2 regions of the Roseobacter sp. AzwK-3b genome follow, and region 2 is predicted to be linked to the other one. Evidence: riboswitches for the same ligand, from Rfam matches in the RefSeq annotation. Region 2 holds a riboswitch; the other holds the start of a gene.
The links. A riboswitch is a leader RNA that binds a small molecule or an ion and turns the genes downstream of it on or off. The one in region 2 is predicted to bind S-adenosylmethionine.

Region 1: linked by a shared signal. The riboswitch ahead of RAZWK3B_RS19125 (hypothetical protein) and the one ahead of metZ (O-succinylhomoserine sulfhydrylase) in region 2 are both predicted to bind S-adenosylmethionine.

The regions. Positions count from the first base shown of each region.
Region 1 is NZ_ABCR01000016.1:8,461-15,577, forward strand. Features, by position in the region: gene RAZWK3B_RS19115 (ABC transporter ATP-binding protein) at 1-859, opposite strand, end outside; gene RAZWK3B_RS19120 (HAD family hydrolase) at 1,016-1,633, opposite strand; SAM-I-IV-variant riboswitch at 2,010-2,114, shown strand; gene RAZWK3B_RS19125 (hypothetical protein) at 2,161-2,757, shown strand; gene RAZWK3B_RS19130 (hypothetical protein) at 2,874-3,554, shown strand; gene RAZWK3B_RS19135 (hypothetical protein) at 3,551-4,087, shown strand; gene RAZWK3B_RS19140 (glycosyltransferase family 2 protein) at 4,340-5,200, opposite strand; gene RAZWK3B_RS19145 (succinylglutamate desuccinylase/aspartoacylase family protein) at 5,310-6,344, shown strand; gene RAZWK3B_RS19150 (hypothetical protein) at 6,347-6,949, opposite strand.
Region 2 is NZ_ABCR01000004.1:318,360-325,476, reverse strand. Features, by position in the region: gene xseA (exodeoxyribonuclease VII large subunit) at 1-126, shown strand, start outside; gene RAZWK3B_RS09710 (hypothetical protein) at 242-640, opposite strand; gene RAZWK3B_RS09705 (NAD(P)H-dependent oxidoreductase subunit E) at 816-2,501, shown strand; gene ftsY (signal recognition particle-docking protein FtsY) at 2,571-3,890, shown strand; gene RAZWK3B_RS09695 (inner membrane-spanning protein YciB) at 4,075-4,677, shown strand; gene RAZWK3B_RS21165 (hypothetical protein) at 4,827-4,991, shown strand; SAM riboswitch at 5,137-5,215, shown strand; gene metZ (O-succinylhomoserine sulfhydrylase) at 5,276-6,469, shown strand; gene folE2 (GTP cyclohydrolase FolE2) at 6,565-7,117, shown strand, end outside.

The DNA of each region.
Region 1 (7,117 bases), on a different contig from region 2:
CGAACCCGCCCTGGATCACCATGTAGCCGCCGCCGCCGATGACCAACACATAGACAAAGGCAGACACGACATCGATCGAAGGCGGGAACAGAGCCTGCACGGCATTGAGGCGGATCATAAGGTCCCGGATGCCGTTGGTTGCCTCGAACAGGCGATCCCGCTCGCGATCTTCCTGCCCCGAGATTTTCACCGTTCGCATGCCGTTGGTCATCTCTTCGATGCCCGACATGTAGTTTCCGAAGGCGTTTTCCGCGCTTTGCTGGACCTCTTTGATCTTGCCGGAGATTCCGCGCATCATCAGAACGAGGACCGGTATCACGATCATGGCAGCCGTAAAGAGCAGGGGGGATTTATAGATCAAATACCCTGATACCACGATGACCGTGGCCAAATCCCTCACGGCGGCGACAGTGCCCTGTCCCACAAAATGACTGAGGCTGTCGACCTGACTGACCAGGCGCAGGATGATATCCCCCGATTTTGTCTTTTCGAAATAAGACAGGTCCAGCCGCAACAAATGCTTGATGAGATCCTGCCGCATGGAGCGCACGGCGTTGCTGGCAAGCCAGACCGAAATCCGGGGCGTCACATAAGACAACACGGCACGCGTGCCGAAGAGAAGGAACACGAATGCGCAGACCTTGATCAATTGGGACAGTGAGCCATCTTCGAAGATGACCCGAAGCCCGTTTTCGGTGAGCGACAGGAACTGTTGATAAACAAGGGCCTGCGCCGAGACCATTGCGAGGACCAACAGCAACCAGGGCGACTTGTCTTTCAGGTAATTCCGCCAAAACCACTTGATGTTGTCGATGTCGGTTGGACTGAACATCGGTTGTTTTTGGGAGGATTTTCCCATCAGGCGGGCTCCAGTATTCCGAAAATTTTCACGGTTGGCTCTGACCCAACGATGTCGGGCTTTTATTGGCCGGTCTTCGTGAAGTCAATTTTCGTTCTTGTCCCGCTGGCAGATGTGTGGACCCGGTTCGGGATCTGCCGATGTCCCGGCATATCTTCAAAGCGATTTCAGCAGGCTGCACAATGCCTTCCCGTCATACACCACATGGTCCGCGGCTTGGATTGCCGATTCTGCGGGAGGATGCACGCCGCCGAAGGCGATCGCGATCGTGGCTTCGGACAGCATGTCGGCATCATTGGCGCCATCGCCGATGGCGATGATGCGCCTGTAGTCAAACGTCTCTGCGATATGGCGCAGGGTTGCCGCCTTGTTCAGGAGTGTCTTCAGCTCGAGGGTGCCATTGTCATAGACCGCTTCGGAGGCATAGGTGCGGCATCCAAGGCGCTCGATGATGGGCGCGATCCAGATGTCGAGATTGCCGGTCAGAATGAAGCAATCCTGCCGGTTTTCATGGATGAACCCAAGAATATGCGGATCAAGCGGCGCGTCGGATATGATGCGCGTGATGGTGTCTGGCGGTATCGCGCTCAGAAGCTGGCAGCGGTGACGGAAGGAAGGCTCGAACGCGGTCTGGCCCTCCATCGCCGCCTTGGTCAGCGCGGCCATGTCCCGCTCAAGCCCGATTTCGGCGGCGATCAGCGGCAGCAATTCGGTTTGCGTGATCGTGCCGTCGAGATCAAAGCAAAAGGCGGTGTCTTTGGACAGCGATGTCACGGTAATTCTAGTCCCGTCCGGCGTCGGCGCTTAGAGGCACGTTTGTAAGAACTATGAATGATTGTGCAAGGCATTGGCCGAGCTGCTACCTATTACTTGGAAATCAGGCAGCGCGGACTGAAGGAAGCAATCGTAAGGTAAACGCGGGTCACGGGACTTTCCAACGCAGAAAAAGCGCGGTGGATGAGAATGCGAGCAAAGACACTAAGCTACATGTGCTCTTGCTGAAAAGCGCCACGAATAGCGCTCGAACTGCATCATTCCTCGTTTTGGTTGATGCGAATCAAAACTCGCGCAGTCAACAAGATGTCATTATCTATCTGATTTATTGAGATAAAATTGTCGTTTTCACGGCCCTGCCGGCTGTGGTAATGTGATCGCACATCAAGAGTGAGGCCTGTGCCTCTACCAACCTGCCCTTCCCGGCAAGGTGGTGTCCGAACAAGGAGATGTGGCCATGACGGCAACCAAGGGGATCATTTCCCACTCTTCGGCCATCCACATGCCGGTCTCTATAGGAGATCGCTATGTTGACACGACGTATGTTCCTGGCCGTCGCGGCCAGTCTGACCGCTCTCGGGACGATGACGGGCTTGCCCGCGTTGTCCCGTCCACTGCAGCCATTGAGGGACACCCGGCGCCCTTTGCGGCTGGGGCTGCATGCTGACCCGCAAGGCCGCCTGATCATCGCGAGCGACGCGCCGCCCTGCCTGCAGCCGCTCATCCGGCCCGAGGCGGTCGCTCGCGTTTTCGGTGAGGGCACAAATGACAGCCTGACGCAGCCCGACCACTGGCGCATGATCGAGACGGGCATGTTTTCAGGGGAGGCGCTCTATACCCCGTCGGAGCAGGACGCGGCGTTTCACATGTGGCACGCCTGTCACAAGCCGACCTCGGAGGCTTATGAGGCGCTGATCGGGCTGTTCGAGGAGGGCACAGGGTCGCTCTGCGGTTGGCGCGTGCCCGAGTTCGGGCTGAGCTTTGTGGAACATCCCTGCACGCCGCGGCTTGCCGTGGCGACCCTTGACCGGTTGGAGGACATCCCGCGCCTGGCGAAGGCGATTACCGAAAGAGACGAAAGTATCACGCTTGATCCAAGGCCCCGATCGGCGCTGCGGATTTGACCTTTATGGCGCCAGCGGCCGGACACTCTTCCGGCTCCTCTGGTGTCGATTACTGACCCAGCTCTTGGCTGGCCACCTGTGGCCTGCATGACTGACAACAAAAGGAAGACTGACCCATGAATCAGATAGCAACGACACCCCCGACACCGACCGATGCTACCCAGTTCGGGCTTGCCTCGTTCCTCGACCTTCTGCCACAGCGCACACCCCTGCTGGGGCAATGCGCAACCTCCTATGAGCGCTTCAAGCTTGCGCATCTTCGTGACTTGCACCCGACGACAGCTCTTCAGACCACAGTGGCGGAAAACCTGATCGCCAATGAGTGGGAGTTGCAGCAACTTCGACGCATGTTGGATCGTGAGACAGCCCATCGACTGGCAAGTTCGATCAAGAAGCCTGCATATCTGGCGCTGGAGCAGGCGCATGAAGACAAGCTGGATGCAGAGTTTCACGAGTGGGTTTCCGCAGGCAACGATCGGGATGAGTGGGAAGGCGAGCCGTTCGATGAAAGTGATGCGACGGCAGACGCCCTGGAGCTTGCGCGCCAGGCGCTGTCAACCGATCCGGATGAGCTTGCCAAACTCGAGGCCAAGCTGGCGGCGATGGGAGTTGATGTGGTGTACTTGATGGCACAAGTGCATATCCATGTCACAGTCACCGCTCAAAATCTTGGCATCCAAATTCGGAACCTCGAGAAGCGCCGTCGCGAGATCAAGGCGGAGTTCGACGCGCTGCAAAAGGCATCTCCGATCCGTGCGGCCATGGAGGCGATCGAGGATGCGGAGATTGTCGAATGACCTCTGCCAGGCAGATCACAGCGAACCGGGCGAATGCTCAAAAAAGCACGGGGCCGCGCACGCAGACCGGCAAGACCAAGGCGGCGGGCAATGCCCGCCGCCACGGGCTGACCTCTGCGCCGCCGCTGGACTTGGTGCGGGCATGGCTGAGGGTGATCCTTGACACCACCGAGGCGCCGCCCCTGATCGATCTTAAGCAGACCGAACGGGGGCGCCTCGCGCTCAACCTGGCCATGGCAGAGGCACATCTCAGGCATCTCAGTGTGCAAAATGTGCGTCGGCTCGCAGAGGCCGAGGAGCCGGATCCTATCTACAAATGGGTCGAGCTGCTCGAGGATGACTGCGCGCATTTCAGCTGGCCCAAGGAGGCCGTGCGGTACCTTGTCAGGCTCCGGATGCGTGAGCACAAGCAGAACATTGCCCGCATGGCGCGGCTGCACAAGCGTTATACCAAGGAGGCGATGACCGCCCGAAACCGTGCCTTCCGCGCCTGGGTGGCGTGGCATGAGACCAATCTTGTACCAGAGCTGTAAGTCGCGGTCTATCATGTCAAACCCATGCTCACAGATGATCGCTCAACGCCCTTCACCCGCACGACCCGAAAAGCCCTGCCGGCATTGTCGCAACAAAGACCATGAACCACACCGGCCCGATCCATGATAACGCCAGAAACCCGATTTACCGAAACGAACCCAATTGCTCAGGAGTGGGTCACAGGCCCAATATCCGGCGACGCTGAGGGCAGGTGGAGGGATCGGCGAGACGCATGTCTGGCCGCGTCCGCGCTAAATGTCCGTCGGTCGCCGCAGCCCGTCCAGAACGCCGCGAAGGAAGGCCATTTGCTTGGCGCGCTTGCGGGCCGACAGTAGTGTCAGCGGCGAGATCAGTTGCATCAGTGCCGAGACAAGCGCCTTGCGGCCCGCGCCGGGCAGCTGGTGCTTGCGCGCGGCATAGACTCGTGATCGGCCCATGTGAAAGGCCTTGAACGCAGCAGAGGCGGGGGAGCGCACAGTGGAGTTGCCTGCGTCATGGGTCACGCGCGCGCCATGCACGAACATGAGGGAGCCGACCGTCTTGAGGCGAAGGGCAAGATCGTCATCTTCGTGATAAAGGAAGATCGCGGGATCGAAGCCGCCCACCGCCTCGAACGCCGCGCGGCGCACGAAAAACGCAGCGCCGGTCAGAACAGGCACTTCGCGGTCTGCGTCGGGCCAGCCGGCAGGCAGGCGCGCAGAGGCGGGCAAAAGAACGCTGCCGCGCTTGAAATAGGGCCGGCCCTTGCCATCCGTGATCGCCGGGTTGAAGGCCACGGCCATGGGATGCGCGTCAGCCGCTGTGACAAGCGCCTCGATCGCGCCATCGCCAAGCCGGGCATCGGGGTTCAGGAACAGCACGAATTCGCTCTGGGCCTCGGCCGCGCCGATATTGCAGGCGGGACCGAAGCCGCGATTGTCCTCGTTGCGGATCAGCTGCGCGCCATGCGCCTGCGCCAGATCGGCTAGGGCCGCGGCATCGCGCGAGGCATTGTCGACCACGATGGCCGTGCTGCCGAGTGGTACTGACGCCAGCATCTTGGGCAGGACCGCAAGGCTGTTATGGGCGACGGTGACCACGGTCACACGTTCTGGGGCGACTGGAATTGACATCGGCGCTGGAAAACAGCCTCTTGGCGTGTGAACGAAACTAGGGCTGCATAGCAACTGCAACCTGCAAGGGGAAGCCTGCAGAGAGGGACGCAGCCGGGAAGGGCGTGAGATGGCCAGACGCAAACCGTTCGATATCGCGGGCGTGACCGTGCCACCGGGCACGCGCCGCACCGTGGATGTGCCCGTGAGCGAGTTGTCGGATCACACGCCGGTGCATTTGTCGGTACGCGTGGTGCATGGGCGCAAGCCGGGGCCTGTGATGTTCGTGTCGGCGGCTGTTCACGGCGATGAGGTGATCGGCGCCGAGATCGTGCGGCGACTGTTGAATTCCAAGGCGCTGGCGCAGCTTTCGGGCACGCTTCTTGCGGTGCCCATCGTGAATACCTTCGGATTCCTCAACCATTCGAGATACCTGCCGGACAGGCGGGATCTGAACCGCTGCTTTCCGGGCCATGCGACAGGGTCGATGGCGTCGCGGCTGGCGCATATCTTCATGACCGAAGTGGTCAGGCGCTCAGATATCGGGATCGACCTGCACTCTGCTGCGATCCGGCGCACCAATCTTCCGCAGTTGCGCCTGACCTCGGGCAATGACCGGCTGCGCGCGTTGGCGGATGTGTTCGCGCCACCTGTGGTGATGCCATCGAACCTGCGCGACGGCTCGCTCAGGATGGCGGCCGAACATGAGGGCGTCGACGTGCTGCTCTATGAAGCAGGTGAGGGGTTGAGGTTCGACGAGTTTGCCGCGCGCACCGGGGTTGCGGGGATTTTGCGGGTGATGAACCATCTGGGCATGATCAGTGGCAAGGGAGTGCCGCGCAAGCGTGCCGAACCGCTCTATTGCAGCGAGTCGACCTGGTATCGCGCGCCTGCGGGCGGATTGCTGCGCGGCTATCTGGCGACGGGGGATACGGTGGAGCCGGGGACGGTGATGGGCGCGATTTCGGACCCGTTCGGCGAATTCGAGGCCGAGGTCGTTGCCGATCAGCAAGGCATCATCATCGGGCGCACGAACATGCCCGTGGTCTATGAGGGCGATGCGCTGTTCCATGTGGCGCAAACCTCGAGCCCCAAGGATGTGGCGCGCGGCATTACGGCGCATATGGCGCCGATGCCGATGTTCGACGAGGACGAGATTATCTGACGTCAGGTTTCGTTGTCAGGCTTGGGTTTGTTGAACCGATGCGCATTGGCCGGATGCAGGAAAATCGACATCGTCAGCAGGCTGAAGATGAACTCGTAGGCCTCCCACTTGCGGGACACGGTCGCAAGAATGCCGATGACAAGACTGGCCCCGACCGCAGTGATCCCGTGGCGCGCCGACGGCAAAGGCAGCATGATCCCGTCAACAAGGCGCGCGACAAGCGAGACGCGGGAATAAAGAAGAGGCAGAACGACGAGATACAACAGGATGGCAACCGTCAGATAGGATCCGAAAAGGGATTTCGTCAGCTGTTCGTCGCCAAAAGCCAGGTTATGCAGGGTGGTTTCGTTCTGCACGTTGTGTTCGGCGAAAAAGCCGGTGGTTTCCCAGCCGATGATCCGCTGTCCCCAAGAAATTTCTTCGCCGGCGCCAAACAGAAAGGCTGCCGAATAAAGAACAAGCCAGAGCGAGGATGCTCCGCTGAAACGCGCCGTGCGGATTGCCTGGCTCATCAGGATCAAGCACGAGAGGAAGAGGCAAATGGCGGTGCCGTATTCAACCGGGCCGTCCTCGACGCCGAAACCTGCCTCGTATTGCAGGTTCATTCCCAACACGCTGTACGCCAATGTGAAAAGCAGTGTGGCGTTCATCAGTCCAAAAAGGATTTGGTCAATTGGACTGAGCCTGATCATTTTGGGTCCGTCATAAGTTTGTCATGTATGCCCGCTGGGTATATTCAAGCAGCCAAGGATGCAAGCGATCCTCGTTTATGA
Region 2 (7,117 bases):
GGTCGGATGCCGGTAGGAGGTGCGCCCGATGACGGGGCCGCACAGGACCGGACGCTTGCCGAAAAACCGGTGAAAAAGCCCGGCAAGCGCCCCTCGGACCCGCCCGATCAGGGCAGTCTGTTCTGATTGTGGAGAAGGGTTTTCTGCGTCGGGATTTGCGGTGCGGGCCTTAAAGGGCTGTGGATGACTTCCCGGCGCAGGTTGATTTTCTGAAAGCCCGAATGGCGCCAAGAGGCCCTTCTCAGACGCCGATTTCGGGGCCGGGGCAGATCAGCGGGTCGCGGCTTTGCTCGACCTCGTAAAGCTCGGTGGCGGACGGATCGTTTTCGAATCGCGCGATCAGGCCGGACCCGGATTGCCGAAAGCTCCAGCATTGCGGGTCGGGGTTGGTGTCGTAGACGAAGCAGATCAGCCCGTTGTCTTCGTACCAGCGGCCTTCCTGACATTCGCCGTCCAGAAAGGACCAGATCACACGCCGGTCATCGAGATATTCCTCGGCACCATAAGGCACGCCATTATTGCCGTAATAGAAGGTCTTGCCGGTTGTGTAGGCGTCGAATTCCTCTGCGGTCATGGCAGGATCGGCCCGCAAGGCGGGGGCCAAAAGCAAAAGGCACAGGGTCCACATCACGCGACGCATGGCGGTATAGTGACAGATGGGGCCTGTTGCGACCAGTGGGGAGCGATCACATGTCCGGGACCGCCGCATTTTACCCGCCCTCAACGTTTCCGGTGGTGCAGATGTCGCTTTTGGTCACGCGCGGGGGGCTGGTGATATGTATCTGTCGGGCGGAACGCAGACAGGGAACACGCGCATGGCACTGGATGAACGCAAGGGCGTCTGGAAATCGGGCAAGGGCAAGGGCCGTCACACGCCAAAGGGCCGCCAGCTCGAGGATCACCCATGGCAGGAGGTGCAGGAGCTGCTTGGCGCCGCGCCGCGCCGCCGCGATCTGCTGATCGAGTATCTGCATCTCATTCAAGATCGTTTTGGGCATCTGTCCGCCGCGCATCTGCGGGCGCTGGCCGAAGAGCTGCGCATCGCGCAGGCCGAAGTCTATGAGGTGGCAACGTTCTATGCGCATTTCGACGTGGTCAAGGAAGGCGAGACACCGCCGCCCGCGCTGACCATCCGGGTGTGCGATTCGCTGAGTTGCGAATTGGCGGGCGCACAACAGTTGAAAAAGGCGCTGGAGGACGGGTTGGACCCGGCGAAAGTGCGGGTTCTGCGCGCGCCCTGCATGGGGCGGTGCGATACAGCGCCGGTGTTGGAGATCGGCCATAACCATATCGATCACGCCACCCCCGAAAAGGTCGAAGCGGCGATCGCCGCCGACGATACCCATGCGCATGTGCCGCAGTACGAAACCTATGATGCCTATGCGAAGGCGGGCGGCTATCAGGTGCTGGCGCGGCTGCGCGAGGGCGGCGATTTCGAGACGGTGCAGCAGGACTTGCTGGATGCCGGTTTGCGTGGGCTTGGCGGTGCAGGCTTTCCGTCGGGGCGCAAATGGGGCTTCGTGCGGGCCGAGAAAGGCCCGCGCTATCTGGCGGTGAATGGCGATGAGGGCGAGCCGGGCACCTTCAAGGATCGCTTTTACCTTGAGCGGCAACCGCATGTTTTTCTTGAGGGAATGCTGATCGCTGCCTGGGCCGTCGAGGCCGAGACCTGCTTTATCTACATGCGAGATGAATACCCCGCCGTGCTGGAGATCCTGCGCCGTGAGATCGCCGCCTTGGAAACTGCCGGTGTCGTGGCGCCGGGTTATATCGATCTGCGCCGGGGGGCCGGGGCCTATATCTGCGGTGAAGAAAGCGCGATGATCGAATCGATCGAGGGCAAGCGCGGCCTGCCGCGCCATCGTCCGCCCTTTGTGGCGCAGGTGGGCATCTTCGATCGCCCGACGCTGGTGAACAATGTCGAGACGCTTTACTGGGTCACCCGCGTTCTGCGCGAAGGCAAAGAGATCCTGTCGGATGTCGAACGCAACGGGCGCAAGGGGTTGCGGTCCTATTCGGTGTCGGGGCGCGTCAACAAGCCGGGTGTGCATCTGCTGCCTGCGGGATCGACGATCACCGATATCATCGAGGCGGCAGGGGGCATGCTGGAGGGTCACAGCTTCAAGGCCTATCAGCCGGGCGGGCCGTCCTCGGGGCTGTTGCCGGCGTCGATGAACGATATTCCGCTGGATTTCGACACGCTTCAGCCGCATGGCACCTTCATCGGGTCGGCGGCGGTCGTGGTGCTGTCGGACAAGGATTCCGCCAAGGCGGCGGCGCTGAACATGCTGCGGTTTTTCGAGGATGAGAGCTGTGGGCAGTGCACGCCGTGCCGGGTCGGTTGCGAGAAGGCGGTCAAGCTGATGCAGGCCGACAGATGGGACCAGCCGCTGCTGGAAGAGCTGTGTCAGGCGATGGGCGATGCGTCGATCTGCGGGCTGGGACAGGCGGCGCCGAACCCGATCCGTCTTACAATGAAGCATTTCCCCGACGAGATCTGACGGACGTCGGCATCTTCCAAATCCCGACGATCCGCATTAGGTGAGGATTGAGACGGTATCGGAGGCCGCATGGCGTTTTTCACGAAGCTCAAGGAACGGCTGTTCAAATCCTCCTCGAAAATCGAGGACGGTCTGGATGCGATCATGGAGGATGGCGTCGAGGAAGAGGTGCTTGTCGCACCCGAGCCACGCCCGGAGCCACGCCCGGAGCCGGAGCCCCGGCGCGAGCCCGTTCCCGAGCCTGAGCCGGAACCAGCGCCCGAACCGGAACCAGCGCCGGAACCGGAACCAGCGCCGGAGCCGGAACCAGCGCCCGAACCGGAACCCAGCCCCGAGGAAGTCCCCGAGCCGCCCTCGGAGGCGCCTGCCGAACCGCCCCTTGAATGGCCGGACCAAGCCCCGCCCGAAGCGCCGGTGCGCGCGCCCGATCCGGCGCCTGCGCCGACGCCGCAGGAAATCCCCATCGATGAGGTGACCAGCCCGGCGCAAGACAGTGCCAAGCCGGGACTTCTGGGGCGTCTTTTGGGTCGCAAGGAGGGCAAGACCGTTGTGCGGCGCGTGCTGGACGACGACATGCTCGAACAGCTCGAGGAGCTGTTGATCTCGGCGGATATGGGGGTGGATACCGCGCTGCGCGTGACCGCCAACATGGCCGAGGGCCGCATGGGGCGCAAACTTTCCGGTCAGGAAATCAAGGAGTTGCTGGCGCAGGAAATCACCCGGATCATGGAGCCGGTCGCCCGGCCCATGCCGATCTATCCCAAGACCCCGCAGGTCGTGCTGGTGGTGGGCGTGAACGGATCGGGCAAGACCACGACAATCGGCAAGCTGGCCAGCCAGTTCAAGGCGGCGGGCAAGAGCGTGGTGATCGCTGCCGGTGACACGTTCCGCGCGGCGGCTGTGGAGCAGTTGCAGATCTGGGGCGGGAGGGCCGGTGTGCCGGTGCTGACCGCGCCGGAAGGGTCTGATCCGGCCAGTCTGGCGTTCGACGCGATTGAAAAGGCGCAGGCCGATGGCGCGGACCTTCTGATGATCGACACGGCGGGGCGATTGCAGAACCGGGCTGACCTAATGGAAGAACTGGCCAAGATCGTCCGGGTCATCCGCAAGAAAGATCCCGGCGCGCCGCATAATACGCTTCTGGTGCTCGATGCCACCACGGGGCAGAACGCCCTGAGCCAGGTCGAGACGTTCCAGAAACTGGCCGATGTGTCGGGGCTGGTGATGACCAAGCTCGACGGCACGGCGAAGGGCGGGGTTCTGGTGGCGCTGGCCGACAAGTTTGGCCTGCCGATTCATGCGATCGGCGTGGGCGAGCAGATCGACGATCTGGCCCCGTTCGACCCTGAGGATTTCGCAGCGGCCCTGATCGGGCTTGAGCGCGGCTGACCCCCGGCCGGGAGCGCGGCCCGCCCCTATGCCTGTGGCACAGTGCCATGCCCGTATGCCATTGATTGCACCGGGGGCTGTGATAGGTGAAAGACCAGCGCATCGCCAGATCGATGCACGCGTTTCGGCCCGAGACCTCAGGGGGTGGGCAGACACGCTTTGGACGGTGACCGGAGAGGCCGATATGAGCGAGCACAAGATCAATCCGTTGGTGAAGACCGGCCTTGAACTGGGACCGATCATTGCGTTTTTCGCGGCGTATCTGATGCTCAAGGACCGGGTTTTTACCTTTGGCGGCACCGAATATGACGGCTTTATCGTGGTCACGGCCGGGTTCATTCCGGTTTTCCTGCTGGCGATGGGGATACTTTGGTGGCTGACGGGGCATCTGTCGCGGATGCAGGTGGTCACAGCGGTGCTGATCATCGTGTTCGGCGGTATGAGCGTCTGGTTCAACGATCCGCGGTTCTTCAAGATGAAGCCCACGATCATCTATCTGATCTTCGCCGGGGTTCTTGGGGCGGGCCTGCTGCGTGGTCAGTCATGGCTGCAATATGTGATGGACGGCATGATGCCGCTGACCCATGAGGGCTGGATGATCCTCACCCGGCGTCTGGCGGCGTTCTTCTTTGGTCTGGCGATCTTGAACGAGCTTGTCTGGCGCCTGACGAGCGAAGAGACATGGGTCTATTTCAAGACATTCGGTCTGACGGCGGCGATCTTCGTGTTCTTCATGGCGCAGGGGCGGCTTTTCCGCGAACATGGCACACAGGACGAGGACGCCTGACCGGAGTTTCCGGTTATGTCTTTGAAACTACAAGCCGGCGCCCGGATTTGGGCCGGTTTTCCGGTTGGCCGGAGTGCATGTCGCTGACCTTGCTTCATCGTCTGCGGTGTGCGTCGACCCCACCGATCCGCCCTTAGGACGTTTTGCCTGTGCTTGTCATACTCGTATTCTGGGTGGCGTTGAGCATCGTGATCGCCGGGGAGACGCTGTTGGTCTGGATCACGCTCCTGCCGGGTCTGATGATCGTGCTGCACTGGTTCTATTGTTGGGTCATGGTCCCGGTGCTGATGCCGTCCGGGGATGATCCGGCCTGAACCGCTCGTCGGCACGGATATGCAGGCGAGGTGGTCAAGCCGCAAATCCACGGTGTGATTTTGCACCCTGGCAGACATGGAACGCCGTCGTGACGGCCATGCGAAAGCTGGATGACGGTGTTGACGGATCACGCGACCGGGTCTAAAGCAACCGCGTGGCGATTTGTTACCGGATTGCGGGCCACGTAAAACAACTCCGCTAAAGAGGTCAGGATGAAGGAGCCCCTTTCGCTTGACCGCGACGGGGGTTTTTTTGTTTGGGCCAAGCGCCCTGGAGGACGAAGATGAGTGATGATTGGAACATGCGGACGAAACTGGTGCATGGCGGAACCCGCCGCAGCCAGTATGGCGAGGTCAGCGAGGCGATCTTTCTGACGCAGGGGTTCGTTTATGACAGTGCCGAAGCCGCCGAGGCCCGGTTCCTGCAGGCTGGACCGGATGAATTCATCTATGGTCGCTATGGCAATCCTACCGTTGCGATGTTCGAGGACCGGATCGCCGGTCTGGAAGGGGCCGAGGCTGCCTTTGCCACCGCCAGCGGCATGGCGGCGGTCAGCGGCGCGCTGACCTCGATGCTGCGGGCGGGCGATCACGTGGTGGCCGCACGCGCGCTTTTCGGGTCGTGCCTTTATGTGTTGGACGAGGTGCTGACGCGCTTCGGGGTCGAGGTGACTTTCATTGACGGCACGGATCTGGACGCGTGGCGCGCAGCGGTACGCAGCGATACCCGCGCGGTGTTCTTCGAAAGCATCGCCAATCCAACGCTCGAAGTTGTGGATATCGCGGCGGTGGCGGATATCGCCCATGCGGTCGGCGCCACAGTCGTCGTGGACAATGTCTTTGCCACGCCGGTGTTTTCCTGTGCGATCGAGCAGGGGGCCGATGTGGTGATTTATTCGGCGACCAAGCATATCGACGGTCAGGGGCGCGCGCTTGGCGGTGTGATCCTCGGGACGCGCGAGTTCATCCGGGGCACGGTTGAGCCGTACATGAAGCATACCGGCGGCGCGATGTCCCCGTTCAATGCCTGGGTGATGCTCAAGGGGCTCGAGACGATCAGCCTGCGGGTCAATGCGCAGGCCCAGACAGCGCTGGCGCTGACCGATGCGCTGCAGGGACGGCCCGAATTGTCGCGGGTGATCTATCCGGGTCATGCCAGCCATGCGCAGCATGATCTGGTCCTGCGGCAGATGGGCAAGGGTGGCACGGTCGTGGCGCTGGAGCTGGCGGGCGGGCAGGCGGCGGCGTTCCGGTTTCTCAATGCGTTGAGGATCGTGGTGATCTCGAACAATCTGGGTGATGCCAAATCCATCGCCACCCATCCTGCAACAACCACGCATCAACGCTTGCCGGCGGATCAAAAGGCCCTGCTGGGTATCACGCCGGGACTGGTGCGGCTGTCGGTGGGGATCGAAGATCAAGAAGACCTGATTGCCGATATCTCTCGGGCTTTGACCATTGCGGGCGAAAAACAATGATCCGGCCTGTCGCTTCCGACGTAATTCCTTTCGAAATTGGAAATCCTTAGCGGCCATGTTTAGATACACTGGGCGCTGAATATCGGGGGCCGGAAATGAATATTCATACGCGGGAACTATCGGACATGCCGGATCGGGACGAGGCGAAAGCGGCGCTGGAGCGGCTGCGGAGCTGGGCTGCGCAAGCCACCCCCGAGGAGGTTGCCGATCTGGACCCGGCCATCGCGCGGCTTTTGCCGGGCCGGTCACTTTCGAACTACCCGGATCTGTCACGCGATTATCCGGATGAGTTCAAGGTCAGCGACGCCTACAAGGCGTCTCTACCGGATCTGCAGAACGGTCCCAGCTCGCTCATTCGCGGCGCGCGCCAGCAGTTGCAGCATGTCGGTATTTCGAATTTCCGCCTGCCGATCCAGTTTCACACCCGCGACAATGGCGATCTGACGCTCGAGACCAGTGTGACCGGCACGGTTAGCCTCGAGGCGGGCAAGAAAGGCATCAACATGTCGCGCATCATGCGCAGCTTCTATCGCCATGCCGAAAAGACTTTCAGCTTCGAGGTCATGGAAGCGGCGCTGGATGATTACATCACCGATCTGGACACGATCGATGCACGGCTCCAGATGCGGTTTTCCTATCCGGCCAAGG